One region of the Streptomyces sp. CA189 genome, then DNA from elsewhere that is predicted to be linked to it. Evidence: riboswitches for the same ligand, from Rfam matches in the RefSeq annotation. Region 1 holds a riboswitch; each other region holds the start of a gene.
The links. A riboswitch is a leader RNA that binds a small molecule or an ion and turns the genes downstream of it on or off. The one in region 1 is predicted to bind cyclic di-AMP.
Positions count from the first base shown of each region.

Region 1 (6,761 bases):
ACCGGCCTGACCGGAAGTCAGTTCGCTGCCCAAACTTGTGACCGGCGTTCGAAGGCCGCTAGGTTCTGCCGTTACCCCGCCGTTATGCGAAAGGTGCAGCCTCATGCGTTCCGGGAACGGCCGCCACAGACGCCCCCGACAAGTGCCCGCACTTGTCGTCACCGCCGGAGTCACCGGCACCGCCCTCGCCCTGCCGCTGCTCGCCGCCACCGGCGCGAGCGCCGCGGAGACCTCCACGTGGGACAAGGTCGCCGAGTGCGAGAGCGGCGGTACGTGGAGCGCCAACTTCGGCAGCGGCTCGTACGGCGGGCTGCAGTTCAGCCAGGAGCAGTGGAGGAAGGCCGGCGGGCTCGACTTCGCCGAGCGCGCCGACCTCGCCAGCCGCTCCCAGCAGATCGCCGTGGCCGAACGGGTCCTGGCCTCCCAGGGCCCCCAGGCGTGGCCGCTGTGCGGGGTGCCGGCCGGTCTGACGCAGGACGCGCCCGCCGCCGAGGTGGACCCGGGCCTGCCCGCCGGATCCGGGTCCGTCGCCCCCACTCCGTCCCGCCCGGACGACGCCGTGCCCCACACGGGCTCGGGCAAGCCGTCCACGGACTTCGGGGCCCCGACGCAGCAGGGCCCGGCCCCGTCGGACTCGCCGCTGCCCGACTATCCGATCGGCGTGCCCGGCGAACTGCCCGTCATGCCCTCGCCGGACCTCCAGGCGCCGCCTCCCGGACTCCCGGGCGACCCGACGGCTCCCACGAGCCCGGTGGACCCCACCGCCCCCGTGGCCCCGGCCACTCCGGCGGACCCCACGGCTCCGGCGCCGCCGTCCGCGGACCCGACCGCACCGGTGGACCCGACGGCTCCGGCGAACCCGAACGACCCGGGCGACCCCACGAAGCCGACGAACCCGGGTAATTCGGAGAACCAAGCCAACCCGACCAATCCGGTCAACCCGCTCAACCCGGTCAACCCGGTTGATCCCACCGCCCCGACGGCTCCGGCCGCACCCGGCGAATCCACCGCCCCGAGCGCCCCGGCTGCCCCCGGCGCGGCCGAGGGCAGCGGCAAGCACCGCGGCCCGGCCGCCGTCGAAACGCCCGCCGCGCCTGACGCCGCGTCGGACCCGACGTACACCGTGAAGGCGGGCGACAGCCTCATCGCGATCGCGGACGCCAACGGAGTGAAGGGCGGCTGGAAGGGGCTCTACGAGGCCAACGAGCAGGTCATCGGCGGCGATGCGGACCTGATCAAGCCTGGTCAGAACCTGGATCTAACGCATCAATAAGGGCACTTAAGGCGCCCGGAACCGGCTGATTGTCCGTTTTCTGTAAGTGAGACATGTGTCTCTCTGGGTCAACTGGCGTGTCCGGTCCGGAGGGTTCTGCAAACCCCGCTCTCACCTGCGCAAACACCCTTTGGGGGAGCGCAAGTAGGCACTGTTTCCCCCCGATGTCCCTCGTTGAACATCGGGGGGAGACCTGTCTACCTTCTGAATCGCTCGCCACCGCGGGCTCCTTCGACCGCATCGCCGAATCCTGCCGGCGGACGGAGGGAACACTCGTCGCGTAAAGCGCCGAAGGCAGGAGCGGGGGAACCAAGGTAGGCGCCGGAACCGGCCGTTGAGAGACGGTCACGGAACCGGCTAGGGGTTAAGCCAAGCGCTAGGTCGCTCGGCCGGGCACTCACTCGCCCGAACCCGACAGCTCACCTCGTAGGCGTCGGTGAGGAGAACTCCATGCTGCTTTCGGGCAAGGGCAAGCACCGTCGCGGCTCCAAGGCCGTCCGCATCGTCACGCTCGCCGGTGTCGCCGGTGCCGTCGTCGCGGCACCGCTGATGGCCGCGGGCACCGCCTCGGCCGCGACCGCTTCCGAGTGGGACCGCGTCGCCTCGTGCGAGTCCGGCGGCAACTGGTCCATCAACACGGGCAACGGCTACTACGGCGGCCTGCAGTTCTCGTCCTCCACGTGGGCCGCGTACGGCGGCAAGGCGTACGCCTCGCAGGCCAACCAGGCCTCCAAGTCGCAGCAGATAGCCATCGCCGAGAAGGTCCTCAAGGGCCAGGGCAAGGGCGCCTGGCCGTCCTGTGGCGTGGGCCTGTCGAACTCCTCCTACACCGGCGGCTCGGCGGAGACTCCGGCCAAGCCGAAGACCCAGCCGAAGCCCGCGCCGAAGCAGGAGAAGAAGGCCGAGCCGAAGAAGGAGACCAAGCGCGTCGAGGCTCCGACCACCCGCTCCGACCGTCCGGCCGCCGCCGCGCCGAAGACCGAAGCCCCCAAGACGGGCAACGGCTCCTACGAGGTCAAGTCCGGCGACACGCTGGGCGCGATCGCCGACGCGAACAACGTGTCCGGTGGCTGGGAGAAGCTCCACGAGCTCAACAAGGACATCGTCTCGGACGCCGACCTGATCTTCCCGGGCCAGAAGCTGAAGCTCAGCTGAACCCGAAGGTGAGGCCGGAGCTGAACCCCGGCTGAAACCTGTGAGAACGGTCGTGGCCGCTTTTGCGACACGCAGTAGTTCCACACCTAGTTCCACACCTAGCTCCACCACGCAATCCCACCGCCCGGCGCGCAACCCCCTTCGCGCCGGGCGGTGCTGTGTGCGGGTGCCTCCGGCCTGACGGAGCCTCCGGAAAGCCGATGATCAAGGGCCCTATGTCCTGTAAGAGGGGCATTCAGGCCCTTTTTCGTCCCAGGACCCGGGCGGTCGGCTGGCCGAGTGCCCAGAGGCGGTTAGGCTCTAAGCGGCAAGGCCATCCCACGGCCTGACACGCCACCGCACACCCAGCGTCACATCCCAGAAGGAGATGCTCGTGCCGTCCATCGACGTCGTCGTAGCCCGGGAAATCCTGGACTCCCGAGGCAACCCCACGGTCGAGGTCGAGGTGGGCCTCGACGATGGCAGCACCGGCCGTGCTGCAGTCCCGTCCGGCGCCTCCACCGGAGCGTTCGAAGCCGTTGAGCTCCGTGACGGTGACCCCAACCGCTACATGGGCAAGGGCGTAGAGAAGGCCGTCCTCGCCGTCATCGAGCAGCTCGGCCCGGAGCTCGTCGGCTACGACGCCACCGAGCAGCGCCTGATCGACCAGGCGATGATCGACCTGGACGCCACCGAGAACAAGGGCTCCCTGGGCGCCAACGCCATCCTCGGTGTCTCCCTCGCCGTCGCGCACGCCGCGTCCGAGGCCTCCGACCTCCCGCTGTTCCGCTACCTCGGCGGTCCGAACGCGCACCTGCTGCCCGTTCCGATGATGAACATCCTGAACGGTGGGTCGCACGCCGACTCCAACGTCGACATCCAGGAGTTCATGATCGCCCCGATCGGCGCGGAGTCCTTCTCCGAGGCCCTTCGCTGGGGTGCCGAGGTCTACCACACCCTCAAGAAGGTCCTGCACACCAAGGGCCTCTCCACCGGTCTGGGCGACGAGGGCGGCTTCGCGCCGAACCTCGAGTCGAACCGCGCCGCGCTGGACCTCATCGTCGAGGCCATCAAGCAGGCCGGCTACGTCCCGGGCACCCAGATCGCGCTCGCGCTCGACGTCGCCGCGTCCGAGTTCTACAAGGACGGCAACTACGAGTTCGAGGGCAAGTCCCGCTCGGCCGCCGAGATGACCGACTACTACGCCGAGCTCGTCGAGGCGTACCCGCTGGTCTCCATCGAGGACCCGCTGTTCGAGGACGACTGGGCCGGCTGGAAGACCCTCACCGACCGCCTGGGCGCCAAGGTCCAGATCGTCGGCGACGACCTCTTCGTCACCAACCCCGAGCGTCTCGCCCGCGGCATCGAAGAGGGCTCGGCGAACGCCCTGCTCGTCAAGGTGAACCAGATCGGTTCGCTGACCGAGACCCTGGACGCCGTCGAGATGGCCCAGCGCAACGGTTTCAAGTGCATGATGTCGCACCGCTCCGGTGAGACCGAGGACGTCACCATCGCCGACCTCGCGGTCGCCGTGAACTGCGGCCAGATCAAGACCGGCGCCCCGGCCCGCTCGGACCGCGTCGCCAAGTACAACCAGCTGCTGCGCATCGAGGAGATCCTCGACGACGCCGCGGTGTACGCGGGCCGCAGCGCGTTCCCGCGGTTTCGCCCTGCGAACTGATCGAACACAGTAAGGGCTGATCAGTCCTTTAGGGTGCAAGCCTCCCTACGTCCCCGCACTCGGTCCCGTACCGTGTGCGGGGACGTAGTGCGTCGTGCGCATATAGGGGAGGCGGATCAATGGCCGGGAACCGGGACCGGTTCGCCACGTTCTCGACCGCGACCAGGCTCAAGCAGCTCGGTGAGCGGACCGCGGCGCACGTGTACCGCTCGCAGTCCCGCAGGCAGGTCCGCCGCAGCCGGCTCACCGGCCGGGCCGCGCTGCTCGTCCTCGTCCTCTGTACCCTGGTCGTCGCCCTCGCGTATCCGATGCGCCAGTACGTGTCCCAGCGCTCGGAGATCGCGAAGCAGCAGAAGGACGCCGTCTCCGCGCGGGACCGGCTGGAACGGCTGCGCGACGAGAAGGCCCGCTGGCAGGACAACGCGTACGCCGAGCAGCAGGCGCGCAAGCACCTGCACTTCGTCCGGCCGGGGGAGATCAGCTACATCATGACCGACCCCGGAGCCGCCGCGGGAGAGCAGCGCCGCGGCGGACAGGCCGCCACCGACCGGCCCTGGTACTCCAACGTCTGGGACGGCGTCGACAAGGCCGACCGCCCGGGCGACTGAGTCCCACCCATCCACGAGAACGAAAAGACTTCCTCCAGGCATGCAGACGCCCCCGCCCCAGACCGACCGGACCGAGCCGACCGCCGCCGACATCGAGGCGTTCGAACAGCAGCTCGGCCGCCCCCCGCGCGGGCTCCGCGCCATCGCGCACCGCTGCCCCTGCGGGCAGCCGGACGTGGTGGAGACCGCCCCGCGGCTCCCCGACGGCACCCCCTTCCCGACGCTGTACTACCTGACCTGCCCGCGCGCCGCCGGTGCGATCGGCACGCTGGAGGCCAACGGCGTGATGAAGGAGATGCAGGCCCGCCTCGCCGTGGACCCGGAGCTGGCCGCGGCCTACCGGGCCGCGCACGAGGACTACATCACCCGCCGCGACGCCATCGAGGTGCTCCAGGGCTTCCCGAGCGCCGGCGGCATGCCGGACCGGGTGAAGTGCCTGCACGTGCTGGTCGGCCACTCCCTGGCCGCCGGCCCGGGCGTGAACCCGTTCGGCGACGAGGCCCTGGCGATGCTGCCCGAGTGGTGGGCGAAGGGCGCCTGCGTCACCCCGTGCGGCGAGAAGAAGGCCGACGAGAACGCGGCGGCGGAGGCGGGCGCGTGACCCGCGTCGCGGCCGTCGACTGCGGTACGAACTCCATCCGGCTCCTCGTCGCGGACCTCGATCCCGCCACCGGCGAGCTGATCGAGCTCGACCGCCGGATGATCGTCGTCCGGCTCGGCCAGGGCGTCGACAAGACGGGCCGGCTGGCACCGGAGGCGCTGGAGCGCACCTTCACGGCCTGCCGCGAGTACGCGGCGGTCATCAAGGAGCTCGGCGCCGAGCGGGTGCGGTTCGTGGCGACCTCGGCCTCCCGGGACGCCGAGAACCGGGACGAGTTCGTCCGGGGCGTCCTGGACATCCTGGGCGTCGAGCCCGAGGTGATCAGCGGGGACCAGGAGGCCGAGTTCTCCTTCACCGGCGCCACCGGTGAGCTCACCGGCCGCACCGACCTGGAGCGCCCCTTCCTGGTGGTGGACATCGGCGGCGGCTCCACGGAGTTCGTGGTCGGCACCGAGCACGTCGGGGCGGCCCGTTCCGTCGACGTGGGCTGTGTCCGGATGACCGAGCGCCACCTGACGGTGGACGGGGTCGTCACCGACCCGCCGACCGGGGAGCAGATCGCCGCGATACGGGCCGACATCGAGGCGGCGCTGGACCTGGCCGCCGAGACCGTCCCGCTGGCCGAGGCGCGCACCCTGGTGGGCCTGGCCGGCTCGGTGACCACGGTCGCCGCGATCGCGCTGGGCCTGGAGGCGTACGACTCGGCGCGGATCCACCACTCCCGGATCCCGTACGAGACGGTCCGCGAGGTCAGCGAGCGGATGCTGACGCTGACGCACGCCGAGCGCGCGGCCATCCCGGTGATGCACCCCGGGCGGGTCGACGTGATCGGCGCGGGCGCCCTGGTCCTGCTGGCGATCATGGAGCGCGTCGGCGCCTCGGAGGTCGTGGTCTCGGAGCACGACATCCTCGACGGAATCGCCTGGTCCATCGCCTGACGGCCCGGCTCGAACGCACGACACGGCGCCCCCGGCGGATCCCGCCGGGGGCGCCGTCGTTTCCAGGACCGGCATCAGGGACGAGAAGGCCTCCTCGTCGGTGCGCCGTCACCCCGTTCGCCGAACAGGTCGGCCAGCAGCTCCGCCATGCTCACGGTCGACCCGCCTTCGGCCAGTACGGCCTCGGCCTCACGGCCGAGCAGCTCGTCGGCTGCCCCTTCGTCAGCGTTCTCACTCATGACCCCAGCGTGCACGCGGCTGTGTGCACGCGCGGCGCCAACCACAGCAAGGCGCTGGCCGCCCGGGCCTACCCGTCCAGCCGGACCGGCATCAGGAGCGAGAACGCCTCCTCGTCGTCGGGCCGGCGGATCGCCACGGGGGCCTTGGGGGCGCCGAGCTCCAGGATCAGCCGGTTCCGGGCTCCGGCGGCGAGGGCGTCCAGCAGGAACGCGCGGTTCAGGCCGACGTCGGCCGGGTCGTCGTCGTCGCCGTCGTCGCCGAGGGACACCGCACCCTCGGCGGTCAC
Region 1 covers NZ_JBWJVM010000020.1:33,880-40,640, forward strand. Annotated here, with positions in the region: gene AC061S_RS17700 (LysM peptidoglycan-binding domain-containing protein) at 143-1,273, shown strand; cyclic di-AMP (ydaO/yuaA leader) riboswitch at 1,550-1,721, shown strand; gene AC061S_RS17705 (transglycosylase family protein) at 1,724-2,428, shown strand; gene eno (phosphopyruvate hydratase) at 2,796-4,088, shown strand; gene AC061S_RS17715 (FtsB family cell division protein) at 4,208-4,696, shown strand; gene AC061S_RS17720 (DUF501 domain-containing protein) at 4,737-5,297, shown strand; gene AC061S_RS17725 (Ppx/GppA phosphatase family protein) at 5,294-6,235, shown strand; gene AC061S_RS17730 (hypothetical protein) at 6,310-6,474, opposite strand; gene AC061S_RS17735 (DNA polymerase III subunit beta family protein) at 6,543-6,761, opposite strand, start outside.

Region 2 (6,761 bases), on a different contig from region 1:
GGGGTGGCGGATCCGGCGGAGGCGGCGGGCACGACGGAGGCGGTGGCGGAGGCGGCGGGTCCGTCGGAGGCGGCGGGCACGGCGTCGGTCCTGGCCGCGGACCCGGAGGCCAGGGCCGCCAGGGCCGTCGCGGGCGTCGGCAGCGTGGCGGGGAGCGCGTCCGCGAGGGCCGTCGCGGCTGCCGGAGCCGTGGCCGCCGAGAGCGCCTCCGCCAGGGCGCCCAGCTCCACATGGACCACGGCCACCGGCTTGCCGGGGTGCGCGGCGACCGCAGCCCGCAGGGCCTCCGCCAGATCGTCGGCGAGCGCGTGCTCGCTCACCCACGGGATCGCGGTGACGACGACGGCGTCGTTGTCCGGCGAGGCCAGCGCCGTGGCGACGGCCGTGCGGAAGTCCTCCGGCGAGGCGGCCGTGGTCAGGTCGAGCGGCGCGAGCGGCCGCAGCCCCTCCGTCAGGCAGGCGTCGTAGGTGAGGACCCCGAGCGATTCGGAGTTGCCGAGGATGGCCACCCGCGGCCCGGCCGGTACGGGCTGCGAGGCCAGCAGCAGGCCGACGTCCACCAGCTCCGTCACCGTGTCGACCCTGATGACTCCCGCCTGCCGCAGCAGCTCCGAAACCGTCGCCTCGGGCAGCCGGGTGCCGGGGACCACGTGCCCGGCGGGGGTGTGCCGGCCCCCCTTGGCGACGACCACCGGCTTGACGGCCGCGGTGCGCCGGGCGAGCCGGGTGAACTTCCTCGGGTTGCCCAGGGTCTCCAGGTACATGAGCGCGACGTCGGTGGCCTCGTCGTCGTACCAGTACTGGAGGATGTCGTTGCCGGAGACGTCGGCCCGGTTCCCGGCGGAGATGAAGGAGGACAGCCCCTCCCCGCGCCGCAGCAGCCCGGAGAGCAGCGCGATGCCGATCGCCCCGGACTGGGTGAACAGGCCGACCCTCCCGCGCGCGGGGGCCGGCGCGGGGGCGAGGGAGGCGTTCAGCTCCACCTCGGGAGCCGTGTTGATCACCCCGAAGGCGTTCGGTCCAATCAGCCTCATCCCGTACGAGCGCACTTGCCGCACCAGTTCGCGCTGGCGGGCCAGGCCCTCGGCCCCGCTCTCCCCGTATCCGGCCGACAGGACGACCAGTCCCTGCACCCCGTGTTCGCCGCAGGCCGCCACCGCGTCCGGGACCCGGTCCGCGGGGACCGCGATGACCGCGAGGTCGACCGGGGCGCCGACGGCCCCGAGCGTGGGGTAGGCCCGTACGCCGTCGAGCAGATCGCGGGTGACCGCCTCGTTGACGGCGTAGAGGTGGCCGTGGAAGCCGCTGTCCCGCAGGTTGCGGAGGGCCGCCGCGCCCACGCCGGCGAGGGAGCGGCTGACTCCGATCACGGCCACCGAGCCGGGGGCCAGCAGCCGCTGGACGGAGCGGGCCTCGGCGCGCTGTTCGCGGGCGCGCTGGACGGCGAGGGACTCGGCGGTCGGTTCGAGGTCGAGCGTGAGGTGGACGGAGCCGTCTTCGAAGCTGCGCTTCTGCTGGTAGCCGGCGTCGGTGAACACCTTGATCATCTTGCTGTTGGCGGGCAGCACCTCGGCCGCGAAACGGCGGATCCCGCGTTCGCGGGCCACCGCGCCGATGTGTTCGAGCAGGGCGGAGGCGACTCCGCGTCCCTGGTGGGCGTCCTGGACGAGGAAGGCGACCTCGGCCTCGTCGGAGGGTCCGGTGGCCGAGCGGCCGTCGGCGCCGATCCGGTCGTAGCGGACGGTGGCGATGAACTCGCCGCCGATCGTCGCGGCGAGGCCGACGCGGTCCACGTAGTCGTGGTGCGTGAAGCGGTGCACGTCGCGGTCGGAGAGCCGGGGGTAGGGCGCGAAGAACCGGTAGTACTTGGACTCGTCCGAGACCTGCTCGTAGAAGCTGACCAGCCGGCCCGCGTCGTCGGTGGTGATGGGCCGGATCCGGGCGGTTCCACCGTCGCGAAGGACGACGTCGGCTTCCCAGTGGTCCGGGTACGAGGGGTCGGACTCGGTGGTCATGGGGCCACCTTAAGGCTCGAACGCTTCGAGTGGCCTGGGCGCGGCGCATCGGGCAAGGTGGCTCGGATCAGGGCAAGCTGGGGCAGGTCGAATGGCGGGAAACTCGGGCCGAAGGTCGGCTCGACCATTCCGGACGTCGTGAGAGACTGGTCTAGACAACCGTAAGAACCTGAAGGGCATCACCATGGCAGAGCGCCGCGTCAACGTCGGCTGGGCCGAGGGCCTGCACGCTCGTCCCGCCTCGATCTTCGTCCGCGCGACGACCGCTTCCGGCGTCCCGGTGACCATCGCGAAGGCCGGCGGCGACCCCGTCAACGCCGCCTCCATGCTGGCGGTTCTGGGCCTGGGCGCCCAGGGCGGCGAGGAGATCGTCCTCTCGTCCGAGGCCGACGGCGCCGAGGCCGCACTGGACCGCCTCGCGAAGCTGGTCGCCGAGGGTCTCGAGGAGCTCCCCGAGACCGTCTGACCCTTCGGGTTCGACCCGCAGGACTCGCAGGACTTGCACGGCGAAGCCGTTGCCCCCGGCCACCACGGTCGAGGGCAACGGCTTCGCTGCTTTTCGCGCGAAATGCCGGTCGGCCGCCGCCTCATCGACGCATCGCCCCATCCACACGGGCGGAAATACGCGCACCGCACTTTCCGGCACACTTTCCGAAACACTCGATTCCGGTGGACCGAATTCAGGCGGAATGGCGTCCGGCGCGGACATTATGACCCGGCCCGGATATCCCACCTTTGTATACGGCGTTTGTTAATGCGGAACGCTCGCCGTGTTTACTGCAGGTTGCAAAGTCCTCACGCGCATCCGGTGCGCCCCCGCCGCCCGGTCCACGTGCGCCGCGGTCAGCGCCCGGGCCCGCTCGGCGTCGCCCCGGGCCACCGCGTCCACGATCGCGCCGTGCTCGGCCCAGGACTCCACGGGCCGCACCGGGGCCTCCACCACGTACATCCAGGCCACCTTGTGGCGCATCTGGGTGAGCAGCGCGATCAGCCCGGGGCTGCCCGAGGCCTGGGAGAGCGTCTCGTGGAACCAGCCGCCCAGGGAGCGCAGATCCTCCCCCTGGCCCCTCCTGGCCCGCTCCTGGCCCAGCCTGACCAGCCCGCGCAGCACCTTGAGGTGGGCCTCGCTGCGCCGCCGGGCCGCCCGGGCGGCCGCGAGGGGCTCCAGCAGCATCCGCAGCTCCAGGAGGTCGGCCGCCTCCTGCTCGGTCGGCTCGGCCACACAGGCGCCCGCGTGCCGGCGGGTGGTCACGAACCCCTCGGACTCCAGCGTGCGCAGCGCCTCGCGCACCGGGACCCGCGAGACTCCGTAACGGCGGGCCAGTACCTCCTCGGTCAGCCGGCTGCCGGGCCCGAACACCCCGGAGACGATGTCATCGCGGATCGCTGTGCATACCGTGTGCGCGGGAATACGCAAGACCGGAACCTCCGCCTTTTTCGTATGGCTGTGCGCGTTGCGACTCTATTGCAACACACGATAATTTCCGAGGACGGCCGGAAATACGAAACATTCACACAACGCGAAGCACGAAGCGCGAAACATCAAGCACGAAGGCCCCGGCTCGAAGAGAGCCGGGGCCTTCGCGGAAGTCGTGCGGTGCGACGGTGGGGTCAGAGGGTGACGCCGTGCGAGCGCAGGTACGCGACCGGGTTGATGTCCGAGCCGTAGTCGGCGCCGGTGCGGGCCTCGAAGTGCAGGTGCGCGCCGCTGGAGTTGCCGGTGTTGCCCGAGAGGCCGATCTGCTGGCCCGGGGCGACCTGCTGGCCGGCCCGGACGCTCACCGAGTACAGGTGGCCGTACTGGGTGTACGTGCCGTCGGCGTGCTTGATGACGACGTTGTTGCCGTACGCGCCGCCCCAGCCGGCCTCGATCACGGTGCCCAGGCCGACCGAGCGCACCGAGGTGCCGGAGTCGGCGTGGAAGTCGATGCCGGTGTGGCTGCCGGAGGACCACATGGCGCCGCCCGCGTGGTACTGCGTGCTGACGTAGGAGCCGTCGATCGGGGAGACGAAGGTGTTGAGGCGCTTGCGCTCCTCTTCGCGGGCGGCGCGCTCGGCGGCCTCGCGCTCGGCCTTGGCCTGGGCTTCGGCCTTCGCCTTGGCCTCGGCGGCCCGCTGCTTGGCGTCGGCCTCGGCCTGCGCCTTGGCGGCGGCGGCCTCGGCGGCGCGCTGCTGGGAGTGGGCCTGGGCCTCGACGTCACCGGCGAGCTCGTCGGCCACCACGATGGTGTTGAGGCTGCCGGTGTCCTCGAAGGAGGGGGAATTGTCCGCGGCGAACGCGGGACCCGCCAGGGAGCCGACGACGCCGGTGGCGGCGAGGGCGGCTATGCCGGCGTAGCCGGCGGTCCTGCGGCTCATACGGCTCGAACCACGGTGCTTGCCGGCGGCACTACTGCCAAACGCCATGAAGGGGCTGATCCTTTCCTTCCCTCTCGCCTACCGGGTTAGCTGACGGGTTCGGAGCAGGAAGGTCTCCTACGGGCCCCCTCTTGCGAGGCGGTCCGATTCACCCCAGGGACACAAGTGGGTCCCCGGCTCCCCAGGCTCGCGCCTGACGGGGACTCGGCGATTGCTGTCCGGTGCCGCGGATGCGGCGGTTACAACTGACGAACAGCACGGCCGACGCTAGGCGGATCATCAGTCAATCGCCAAACAGACACGCCATTTTGTTGCGTACGCCACACCACATACAAGCAACCACACGACTAAAGGAATAGAAAAGACAAAAGGGACTCCGACGGGCAAGCCGCCGGAGTCCCTTGCCGGAGCCTCCTTGTGCGGCGGGCCAGTTGGCAACCCGCCGACAGTCAACGGAGGGTCAGTTGGCGACCACGGTCACTTCGCCGATCCCGAGGGCCCGCACCGGCTCTGCGATCTGCGAGGCGTCGCCGACCAGGACCGTGACCAGGCGGTCCACCGGGAAGGCGCTGACGACCGCCGAAGTGGCCTCCACCGTCCCGGTCTCGGCGAGCCGCGCGTACAACTGCGCCTGGTAGTCGTCCGGAAGCTCCTGCTCGACCTGGTCGGCGAGCGTGCCCGCGACGGAGGCCGCCGTCTCGAACTTCAGCGGGGCCACGCCCACCAAGTTCTGCACGGCCACGTCCCGTTCGGCGTCGGTCAGGCCGCCCTGCGCGAGGGTGCGCAGCACCGTCCAGAGGTCGTCCAGGGCCGGGCCGGTGTTCGGGGTGTCCACCGAGCCGCTGATGGCCAGCATCGAGGCGCCCTTGCCGTCGGCCGTGGAGCGCAGCACCTGGCCGAAGGCGCGCACGCCGTACGTGTACCCCTTCTCCTCGCGCAGCACCTTGTCCAGCCGGGACGTGAGGGTGCCGCCCAGGCAGTACGTGCCGAGCACCTGGGGCGCCCAGACCCGGTCGTGCCGGTCCGCGCCGATGCGGCCGATCAGCAACTGCGTCTGGACCGCGCCGGGCCGGTCCACGATGACCACGCGGCCCGTGTCGTCGGCGGTGATCGGCGGAACCGGACGCGGGGCGGTGGTGTCACCGGTCCACGCGCCCAGGGTGTCGGCAAGGACGGCGTCCAGTTCGATGCCGGTCAGGTCGCCGACGACCACCGCGGTGGCGGTCGCGGGGCGCACGTGGGCCTCGTAGAAGGCCCGTACGGCCGCGGAGTCGATGCGGGCGACCGTCTCCTCGGTTCCCTGACGCGGGCGGGACATCCGCAGGGAGGCCGGGAAGAGCTCCTTCGAGAGCTGCTTGGCGGCACGGCGCTGCGGGTTGGCGCTCTCGTGCGGGATCTCGTCGAGCCGGTTGCGCACCAGGCGGTCGACCTCGGCCTCGGCGAAGGCCGGCGTGCGCAGCGCCTCGGCGACCAGGCCCAGCGCCTTGTGCAGGCGGGAGGCCGGGACCTCGAGGGAGACCCGCAGGCCGGGGTGGTCGGCGTGCGCGTCGAGGGTGGCGCCGCAGCGCTCCAGCTCGGCGGCGAAGTCCTCGGCGGAGCGCTTGTCGGTGCCCTCGGACAGGGCGCGGACCATGATCGTGGCCACGCCGTCGAGGCCCTCGGGCTCCGCGTCGAGCGGGGCGGCGAGGTTGATCTCGACCGCCACCACCTGCTGGCCCGGGCGGTGGCAGCGCAGCAGGGTCAGGCCGTTGGCCAGTACCCCGCGCTCGGGGGCCGGGAAGGCCCACGGCTGCGGCTCGCCGGCCTCGGGGCGCGGGTGGAAGGTCATCGTGACGGCTGCGGTGTCGCTCACTGCTCCGCCCCCTCGTTCTCGCTCGCGTCGGTCTCTTCGATGTCATCAGCCGCGATCGGCTCGTAGACGAGCACCGCGCGGTTGTCGGGGCGCAGTCGGGCCGCGGCCACGGCCTGCACCTCCTCGGCGGTGATGTCGAGGACGCGCTGGACGGCGGTCAGCGCCAGCTGCGGGTCGCCGAAGAGCACCGCGAAGCGGCACAGTTCGTCGGCGCGGCCGGCCACCGTGCTCAGCCGGTCCAGCCACTCGCGCTCCAGCTGGGCCTGCGCGCGCTCCATCTCCTCGGCCGTCGGGCCCTCGGCGGCGAACCGCGCGAGCTCCTCGTCGACGGCCGCCTCGATGGCGGGTACCTCGACGCCGCTGGAGGTCTTGACGTCCAGCCAGCCCAGCGAGGGCGCGCCGGCCAGGCGCAGCATGCCGAAGCCGGCCGCGACGGCGCTCTGGTCGCGGCGCACCAGGCGGTTGTGCAGCCGGGAGGACTCGCCGCTGCCCAGGACGGTCAGCGCCACGTCGGCGGCGTCGCACTCGCGGGTGCC
Region 2 covers NZ_JBWJVM010000005.1:64,741-71,501, reverse strand. Annotated here, with positions in the region: gene AC061S_RS06205 (bifunctional acetate--CoA ligase family protein/GNAT family N-acetyltransferase) at 1-2,015, opposite strand, end outside; gene AC061S_RS06200 (HPr family phosphocarrier protein) at 2,200-2,481, shown strand; gene AC061S_RS06195 (GntR family transcriptional regulator) at 2,767-3,432, opposite strand; gene AC061S_RS06190 (M23 family metallopeptidase) at 3,627-4,421, opposite strand; cyclic di-AMP (ydaO/yuaA leader) riboswitch at 4,434-4,593, opposite strand; gene AC061S_RS06185 (M16 family metallopeptidase) at 4,834-6,201, opposite strand; gene AC061S_RS06180 (M16 family metallopeptidase) at 6,222-6,761, opposite strand, start outside.
Region 2: it holds a riboswitch for cyclic di-AMP, as region 1 does, so the genes downstream of both, AC061S_RS06190 (M23 family metallopeptidase) here and AC061S_RS17705 (transglycosylase family protein) in region 1, are expected to answer to the same signal.

Region 3 (6,761 bases), on a different contig from region 1:
TCCAGGTAGCGCAGGACCAGCGTCCGCAGGGACTCCTCCGCCGCCTCCGGGTCCGCCGGTACCGTGCGCGGCCGGCTCGGGGGCGCGACGTAGGACGGGCGCTCCCCGAACGACCAGGGCGCGGCGGTGGGCGCGTGCAGCAGGGGTGCGTACTGCCGCAGCCCCCACCACGCTCCGGGCTGCTGCGGCGCTCCCAGCCGGTGTCCGAGCCAGGCCTCGCACTCCGCGGTCGTACGGGGCCGGTCGGCGAAGTCCAGCAGCTCCGGCACGAGGACGTCGGCGTCCTCGGCCGTCAGCCCCGAGTCCGTGAAACGGGTCCCGAGCCGGGCGGCCCGTACGGAGGGCTGCACGGCCTCCCGGAAGGGCCGGTAGTCCTCCGCGTGCACGGCGTGCAGGGTCAGCCGCATCAACGTCGACTTGACGACCTCACGCCCCGCGAAGGCGGCGTCGAGGTCTGCCGGGTCGAAGCCGGCGAGCCGGTTCCACAGCGCGAGATAGGGCGAGGCCGCGTGCTGCGCCTGCAGGGCGACCACCCGGCGGACCGCGTCATCGACGTCCATCACCTCGCGCCGCAGGAGCAACTGCCGTGCGAGCGTGGAGCGGTTGAGCTCCCCTGCGCTGACCTTCATGCCGTGACCGTCCCGTCCCCTGTCGAAACGGGCAGCCTAACCGGCACCTCCGACAGCGCCTCGGATTCAGATGCTGACGCCCTTCGACCGGAGGTAGGCCAGCGGGTCGATGTCCGAGCCGTACGAGGGGCCGGTGCGGATCTCGAAGTGCAGGTGCGGTCCGGTCGAGTTGCCCGTGGAACCGGAGAGGCCGATGCTCTGGCCGCCGGTGACGCTCTGGCCGGACGAGACGGACAGCTGGGAGAGGTGCGCGTACTGGCTGTACTTGCCGTCGGCGTGCCGGATGACGACCTCGTTGCCGTACGAGCCGCTCCACCCGGCGGAGACGACGGTACCGGCGCCGACCGCCTTGACGGTGGTGCCGCTGCTCGCGGAGAAGTCGACACCGGTGTGGTAGCCGCTGGACCACATGGCGCCGGAGGTCCTGTACGCGGTGGACGGGCCGCCGCCGACGGGGGCGACGAAGCCGGTCGACGTGGAGCCGCCCTGCTGCTTGGCCGGGGCCTTGGCGGCGGGTGCCTTGGCGGCGGGCGCGGCGGCCTCATCGGAAGAATCCGACGAATCCGACGAATCACTAGAAGTGGAAGAACCGGAGGAAGCGGACTTCTTGGCCGGCTTCGGCGTTTCGGCCGGCGCGGACTCGGCCGCCGCGGCCGGAGCCGAGCCCTTCGCGCCGAGGGTCAGTTTCAGGCCCGGGTGGATCAGCGACGGGTCGGTGCCGACGGCCTCGCGGTTGTCCGCGTAGAGCTGCTCCCAGCCACCGGTGAGGTGCTGGCGCTCGGCGATCTTGGAGAGGTAGTCACCCGCCACCACGGTGTAGACGGCGGGGGCGCCCTGCGCGGCGGCCGGCGCCGCCTGGAGGGCGGCCACGGCCTGCGAAGCCACAGCCTGCGCGGCCACGGCCTGCGGAGCCTGGACCGGAGCGGCGGCGGTCGCGGCGGTCGGGGCGCCCGCAGCGTGGGCGCCGGTGGCGCCGAGCAGCGGAAGCGCGAGAGCCGCGCCACCGGTGCCCGCGGCGGCGAACCCGCGGGATATCGAGCGGGACTTGGGACGGCGGTGCTTACCCGTTCCGGACATGGCGAATTCCTCTCCGACGCCTGCGAGGTGAGCTGTCGGGTTCGGACTGGAGATGTCCGGCGGTGTATGTGCCGGTGAACAGCACATGCACGGCTTCACCCCGAGCTGTCCCGTTGTAAAGATCCCGAAGGAGCTCCGGAACAGCGGCTTACCTGGTTCCCCCGCTCCTGCCGCGCGCGTGAATAGTCGGGTGAGGTTTCCGGACGGCGGCAGGATTAGGCGGTCCATCCGGATCGATCGCGAAGGTAATCGAGCCTGCCCGCACGGAACAAGTCCCGAATTCCTCGATGGATTCCCAGGGATGATGGACCGACGGAATTCCGGTCACCCTCCGTCCATTCCCCACCCCCAACAGCCGTCCCGACAGGGGAATTCGCCATTCGTGATCAGGCACTCACGGTCACCGTATGATCTGGCTCACGGGGAGGTGTCCGATCTCGCCTCTCGCTATGGCAAGTTGTCAGCAAGTAGCGCAATTCGGACACGCGCGGCGACGACCGCACGGACGACACGGACGACACGGAGGAGCCCCTGTGACCCAGCAGATACCCCAGAGCCCCCACACCGATCCGGTACCGGCCGAGTCGGCGCTGACCGGAGTGCGCAACTTCCGTGACGTGGGCGGGTTGCCGACCGTGGACGGCCGAAGGGTCAAGTCGGGACGACTGTTCCGAAGCGGACATCTGGCGCATGCCACCGAAAGCGACGCGGAATTCCTCGGGTCGCTCGGACTGCACACCGTCTTCGACTTCCGCAACGGCGCCGACCACGCCCTGGAGGGTCCGGACGTGGAGCTGCCCGGTGTGCGCAACGTCGGCATTCCGCTGTCGGATCCGGCCGACGGCCGGGAGTTCTGGAAGATGGTCCGCGAAGGGGATCTGGCGCAGCTCCGCGAGATCCTGGGCGGGGGCAAGGCCGCCGCGCGGATGTCCCGTTCGTACCGGACGATGATCCGGACCCGTACGGCCGAGCACAGCCGGGTCGTGCACGCGCTCGCCGAGGACAGCGTCCCGGCCCTCATGCACTGCGCCGCCGGGAAGGACCGGGCCGGCCTGTCGATCGCCGTCACCCTGCTCGCGCTGGGCGTCGAGCGGGAGGCGATCGTCGCGGACTACCTGGAGTCGAACGCCCCGCACAACCGCTACCGGGTCCGCCGCGGCAGCGACTCGCCCGAGGCCCGCGCCCCCGAGGTGATGGAGCTGCTCGCCCCGCTCTTCGACGCCCGCGCCCCGTATCTGACCACGGCCTTCGACGCCATCGACGAGGAGTGGGGCGGTGTGGAGCGCTACCTCGCCGACGGCCTCGGACTCACGCCCGAGACCCTCGGCAGGCTCCGCGACCGGCTGCTGGACTGACGCCCCACGAGGCGGGCCGACTGCCGCCGGGCCGACTGCCGGGCCGCCGGCCCAGCGGTCGGTTCAGCGGTCGGCCCAGCAGTCGGCCCAGCAGTCGGTTCAACGGTTGGCGACGGCCTGCCTCACCAACGTCCGGCCGAAATCCCACATCAGCGCGCCGCCGCCGTGGGCCTCGTCCATGACCGCGCGGAAGGCGCCGACGAACCGGTCGACGTCCGCCTCGTCCACGATCAGCGGCGGGATCAGCTTGATCACTTCCAGGTGGTCGCCGGAGACCTGCGTGAGGATCCGGTGCTTCTGCAGCAGCGGCACCACTACCATCTGCGCGAACAGCCCCTTGCGCGCCGCCTGCAGCATGCTCCAGCGGCTCCGCAGGCCCAGCGAGGACGGCCGGCCGAATTCGATGCCGATCATCAGCCCGCGTCCCCGTACCGCGTGGAGCAGTTCGTACTCGTCCACGAGCGCGGCGAGCCGCCCGTGCAGCAGGTCGCCCATCGATCGGGCGTTGGCCACCACCCGCTCGTCCTCCATGACGGAGAGGACGGCGAGCCCGGCCGCCATCGCCTGCGCGTTGGAGCCGAAGCTGGCGGAGTGGACGAGCACCCGGTCCATGGAGGAGTAGACCTTCTTGAAGATCCAGTCCTTGCCCAGGGTCGCACCGACGGGCACGTACCCGCCGGAGAGGGCCTTGGCCACGCAGACCAGGTCCGGTTCGACTCCGGCCTCGTGCTGGTAGGCGTAGAAGTCGCCGGTCCGGCCGAGGCCGGTCTGCACCTCGTCCGCGATCAGCAGCGCCCCGTGCCGGTGCAGCAGCTCCTGCGCGGCGAGCAGGAACCCGGGCGGGGCGGCGAGCACCCCCTTGCCCTGGATCGGCTCCACGACGAAGGCCGCGACGTCCCCCTTCTTCAGCTCCCGCTCCAGCGCGGCCAGGTCCCCGAGCGCGATCCCGGTGTCCGGCAGCAGCGGCGCGAAGCCGTCGCGGAAGCCGGCCTCGCCGTTGACCGAGAGCGAGCCCGTGGTGAGCCCGTGGAAGGCGTGGTCGCAGTAGAGGACCCTGGGGCGCCCGGTGGCGTACCGGGCGAACTTCAGGGCGGTCTCCACCGCCTCGGTGCCGCTGTTGCCGAAGAAGACCCGGTCCAGGTGCGGGCTGTGGGAGAGCAGCTTCTCCGCCAGCAGCCCGGGCAGCGGCTGGCAGTCGAAGCGGGTGAGGTCGGCGAGCTGGGCGTCCAGCACGTCGTGCAGGGCCTGCCTGACCACCGGGTGGTGGCGGCCCAGGCCCATCACCCCGAAGCCGGCCAGCATGTCGAGGTAGTCGTTCCCCTCGGCATCCCAGAAGTGGGCTCCCTCGGCCCGCACGTAGACCTTGTCGAAGCCGATGGTGTGCAGCATGCGCGGGAGCTGGTGGTTGAGGTGGCGGGCGTGCAGTTCGTACCGCTCGCCGCCCCGCTCGGCGAGCAGGGCGGCGAGGTCGAAGCCGGTCATGCCGACTTGTCCCGGTTCCCGCCCACGGTCTCGCGGGCCGCCCGCAGCGACTCCTTCAGCGAGCCCATGGTGGCCAGGACCGCCGTGGGCTCGTAGCCGCAGTGCGCCATGCAGTTCGCGCAGCGCGGGTCCTTCCCGCGGCCGTACTTGCTCCAGTCGGTCTCCTCGATCAGTTCCCGGTACGAGGGCACGTACCCGTCGCTCATCAGATAGCAGGGGCGCTGCCAGCCGAAGAGCGAGTAATTCGGAATGGCCCAGGCGGTGCAGGGGAAATCGGCTTTGCCCTCCAGGAAGTCCAGGAAGAGCGGGGAGTGGTTGAGCCGCCAGCGCCGCCGGTTGCCGCCCGCGAAAGCCTTCCTGAACAGTTCGCGGGTCTGTTCGACGCCGAGGAAGTGCTCCTGGTCGGGCGCCTTTTCGTAGGCGTAGGCCGGCGAGATCATCATCTCGTCCACCTGGAGTTCGTCATTGAGGTAGTTGAGGACCTCGATGATGGTCTGCGGGGTGTCGGTGTTGAAGAAGGTGGAGTTGGTCGTCACCCGGAATCCGCGCCGCTTCGCCTCCTTGATGGCCGCGACCGCCTCGTCGAAGACGCCTTCCTTCGCCACCGACTCGTCGTGGCGCTCGCGCAGTCCGTCGATGTGGACGGCGAAGGCGAAGTACGGGGAGGGCGTGAACTTCTCGATCTTCTTGCGGAGCAGCATCGCGTTGGTGCAGAGGAAGACGTACTTCCGCTTGGCTACCAACTGGCGCACGATCTCGTCGATCTGCGGGTGCATCAAGGGCTCGCCGCCCGCGATGGACACCATCGGCGCGCCCGATTCCAGTACGGCGCCCACCGCCTGGGCCACGGGCATGCGCTGCTTGAGCACCCCGGCCGGGTGCTGGATCTTCCCGCACCCCTCGCAGGCCAGGTTGCAGGCGTAGAGCGGTTCCAGCTCGACGATCAGCGGGAACTTCTCACGCTTGCGGAGCTTCTGTTCGAGCAGGTACGTCCCGACCCTGATGGTCTGTCGCAGTGGCATGGCCATCTGGCTCACCTCCTGGGGAGCAGCAAAGAACGGTGCCATTCATAAAACGCGGGCAGTACGGCACGCAGTACGCGAAAGGCCGATATTCCCCCGCGAACGGTGCCGATGCGGACGAGCTCATGCTCCGGAGCGTCCACGATCACCCGGACGGCCGCAACCGGACGGTCCGCGCCCCCCGGGGCGCTCCCGCCGCGGGTCGCGGCCCAGAGGGTGGCGGCCGATTCCATGTCGACCCCGATGGCGCCGCCGGCGCGCAGCTGGGCGCGCTCCTGGCCCCGGACGACGTGGTCGGATCCGGTCAGTGCACCGAGGTGTACGGTCCGGCCGGGTACGGCCCGGGCCAGCGCCTCGGCGAGCAGGGCGGTACCGGCGCAGGCGACCGTGCCGCGCGGGTCCCGGGTCTCCTCGGCGACGATCAGGTCGCCGGGGCTCATGCCGGGCAGCAGCCCGGCGCAGAATCCGGTGGCGAGCACCGCCGCGCCGTGCAGCTCCGGCTCGGCCAGCTTCCGGCCGACGGCGCGCTCGGCCGCGCGCGGACCCATGCCGGTGCGCAGCACCTCGTACCGCTCGGGCGCGCCCCGCTCGCGGCCACCGTGGTGCGAGGTGCTGCGCAGGGCCGTCCGCTCGATGCGCAGCGCGCAGGCGACGAGCAGCGGCGGCGGGGCCGCGGCGGGGCCGCCGGACATCACGCCTCCCCGGGGGCGTGGGCCGTGCGCGGGAGGGCGGCCGGCTCCGCGTACCGCCCGCCCGGGCCGAACGGTTCTCCGTACAGGTAGCGGCCCAGCGCGGTGAGCGGGAAGACCTGGCGGTACAGGTGGTAGTTGATGGAGAAGTCCCAGGGGAATCCGGTACCGGTGAAGTACGGCTCGTCCCAGGTGCCGTCGGAGTGCTGGGTGGAGACGAGGTAGCCGATGCCCCGCTCCACGGACGGCGCGTCGCGCTCCCCCGCCGACAGCAGGGCCATCAGCGCCCACGCCGTCTGCGAGGCGGTGGAGGCGCCCTTCCCCGCCCAGGACGGGTCCTGGTAGGAGCGCTGGTCCTCGCCCCATCCCCCGTCCTCGTTCTGTACGGATTCCAGCCAGTGCACGGCCCGCCGGATCGCTGGGTGCGAGGGGGCGTAGCCGGCGGCGGTCAGGGCCGGGACCACCGAGCCGGTTCCGTAGACGTAGTTGGTGCCCCAGCGGCCGAAC
Region 3 covers NZ_JBWJVM010000002.1:47,260-54,020, reverse strand. Annotated here, with positions in the region: gene AC061S_RS02465 (winged helix DNA-binding domain-containing protein) at 1-629, opposite strand, end outside; gene AC061S_RS02460 (LysM peptidoglycan-binding domain-containing M23 family metallopeptidase) at 696-1,706, opposite strand; cyclic di-AMP (ydaO/yuaA leader) riboswitch at 1,709-1,905, opposite strand; gene AC061S_RS02455 (tyrosine-protein phosphatase) at 2,240-3,061, shown strand; gene AC061S_RS02450 (aspartate aminotransferase family protein) at 3,161-4,543, opposite strand; gene hpnH (adenosyl-hopene transferase HpnH) at 4,540-5,571, opposite strand; gene AC061S_RS02440 (phosphorylase family protein) at 5,577-6,257, opposite strand; partial or broken gene shc (squalene--hopene cyclase) at 6,257-6,761, opposite strand, start outside.
Region 3: it holds a riboswitch for cyclic di-AMP, as region 1 does, so the genes downstream of both, AC061S_RS02460 (LysM peptidoglycan-binding domain-containing M23 family metallopeptidase) here and AC061S_RS17705 (transglycosylase family protein) in region 1, are expected to answer to the same signal.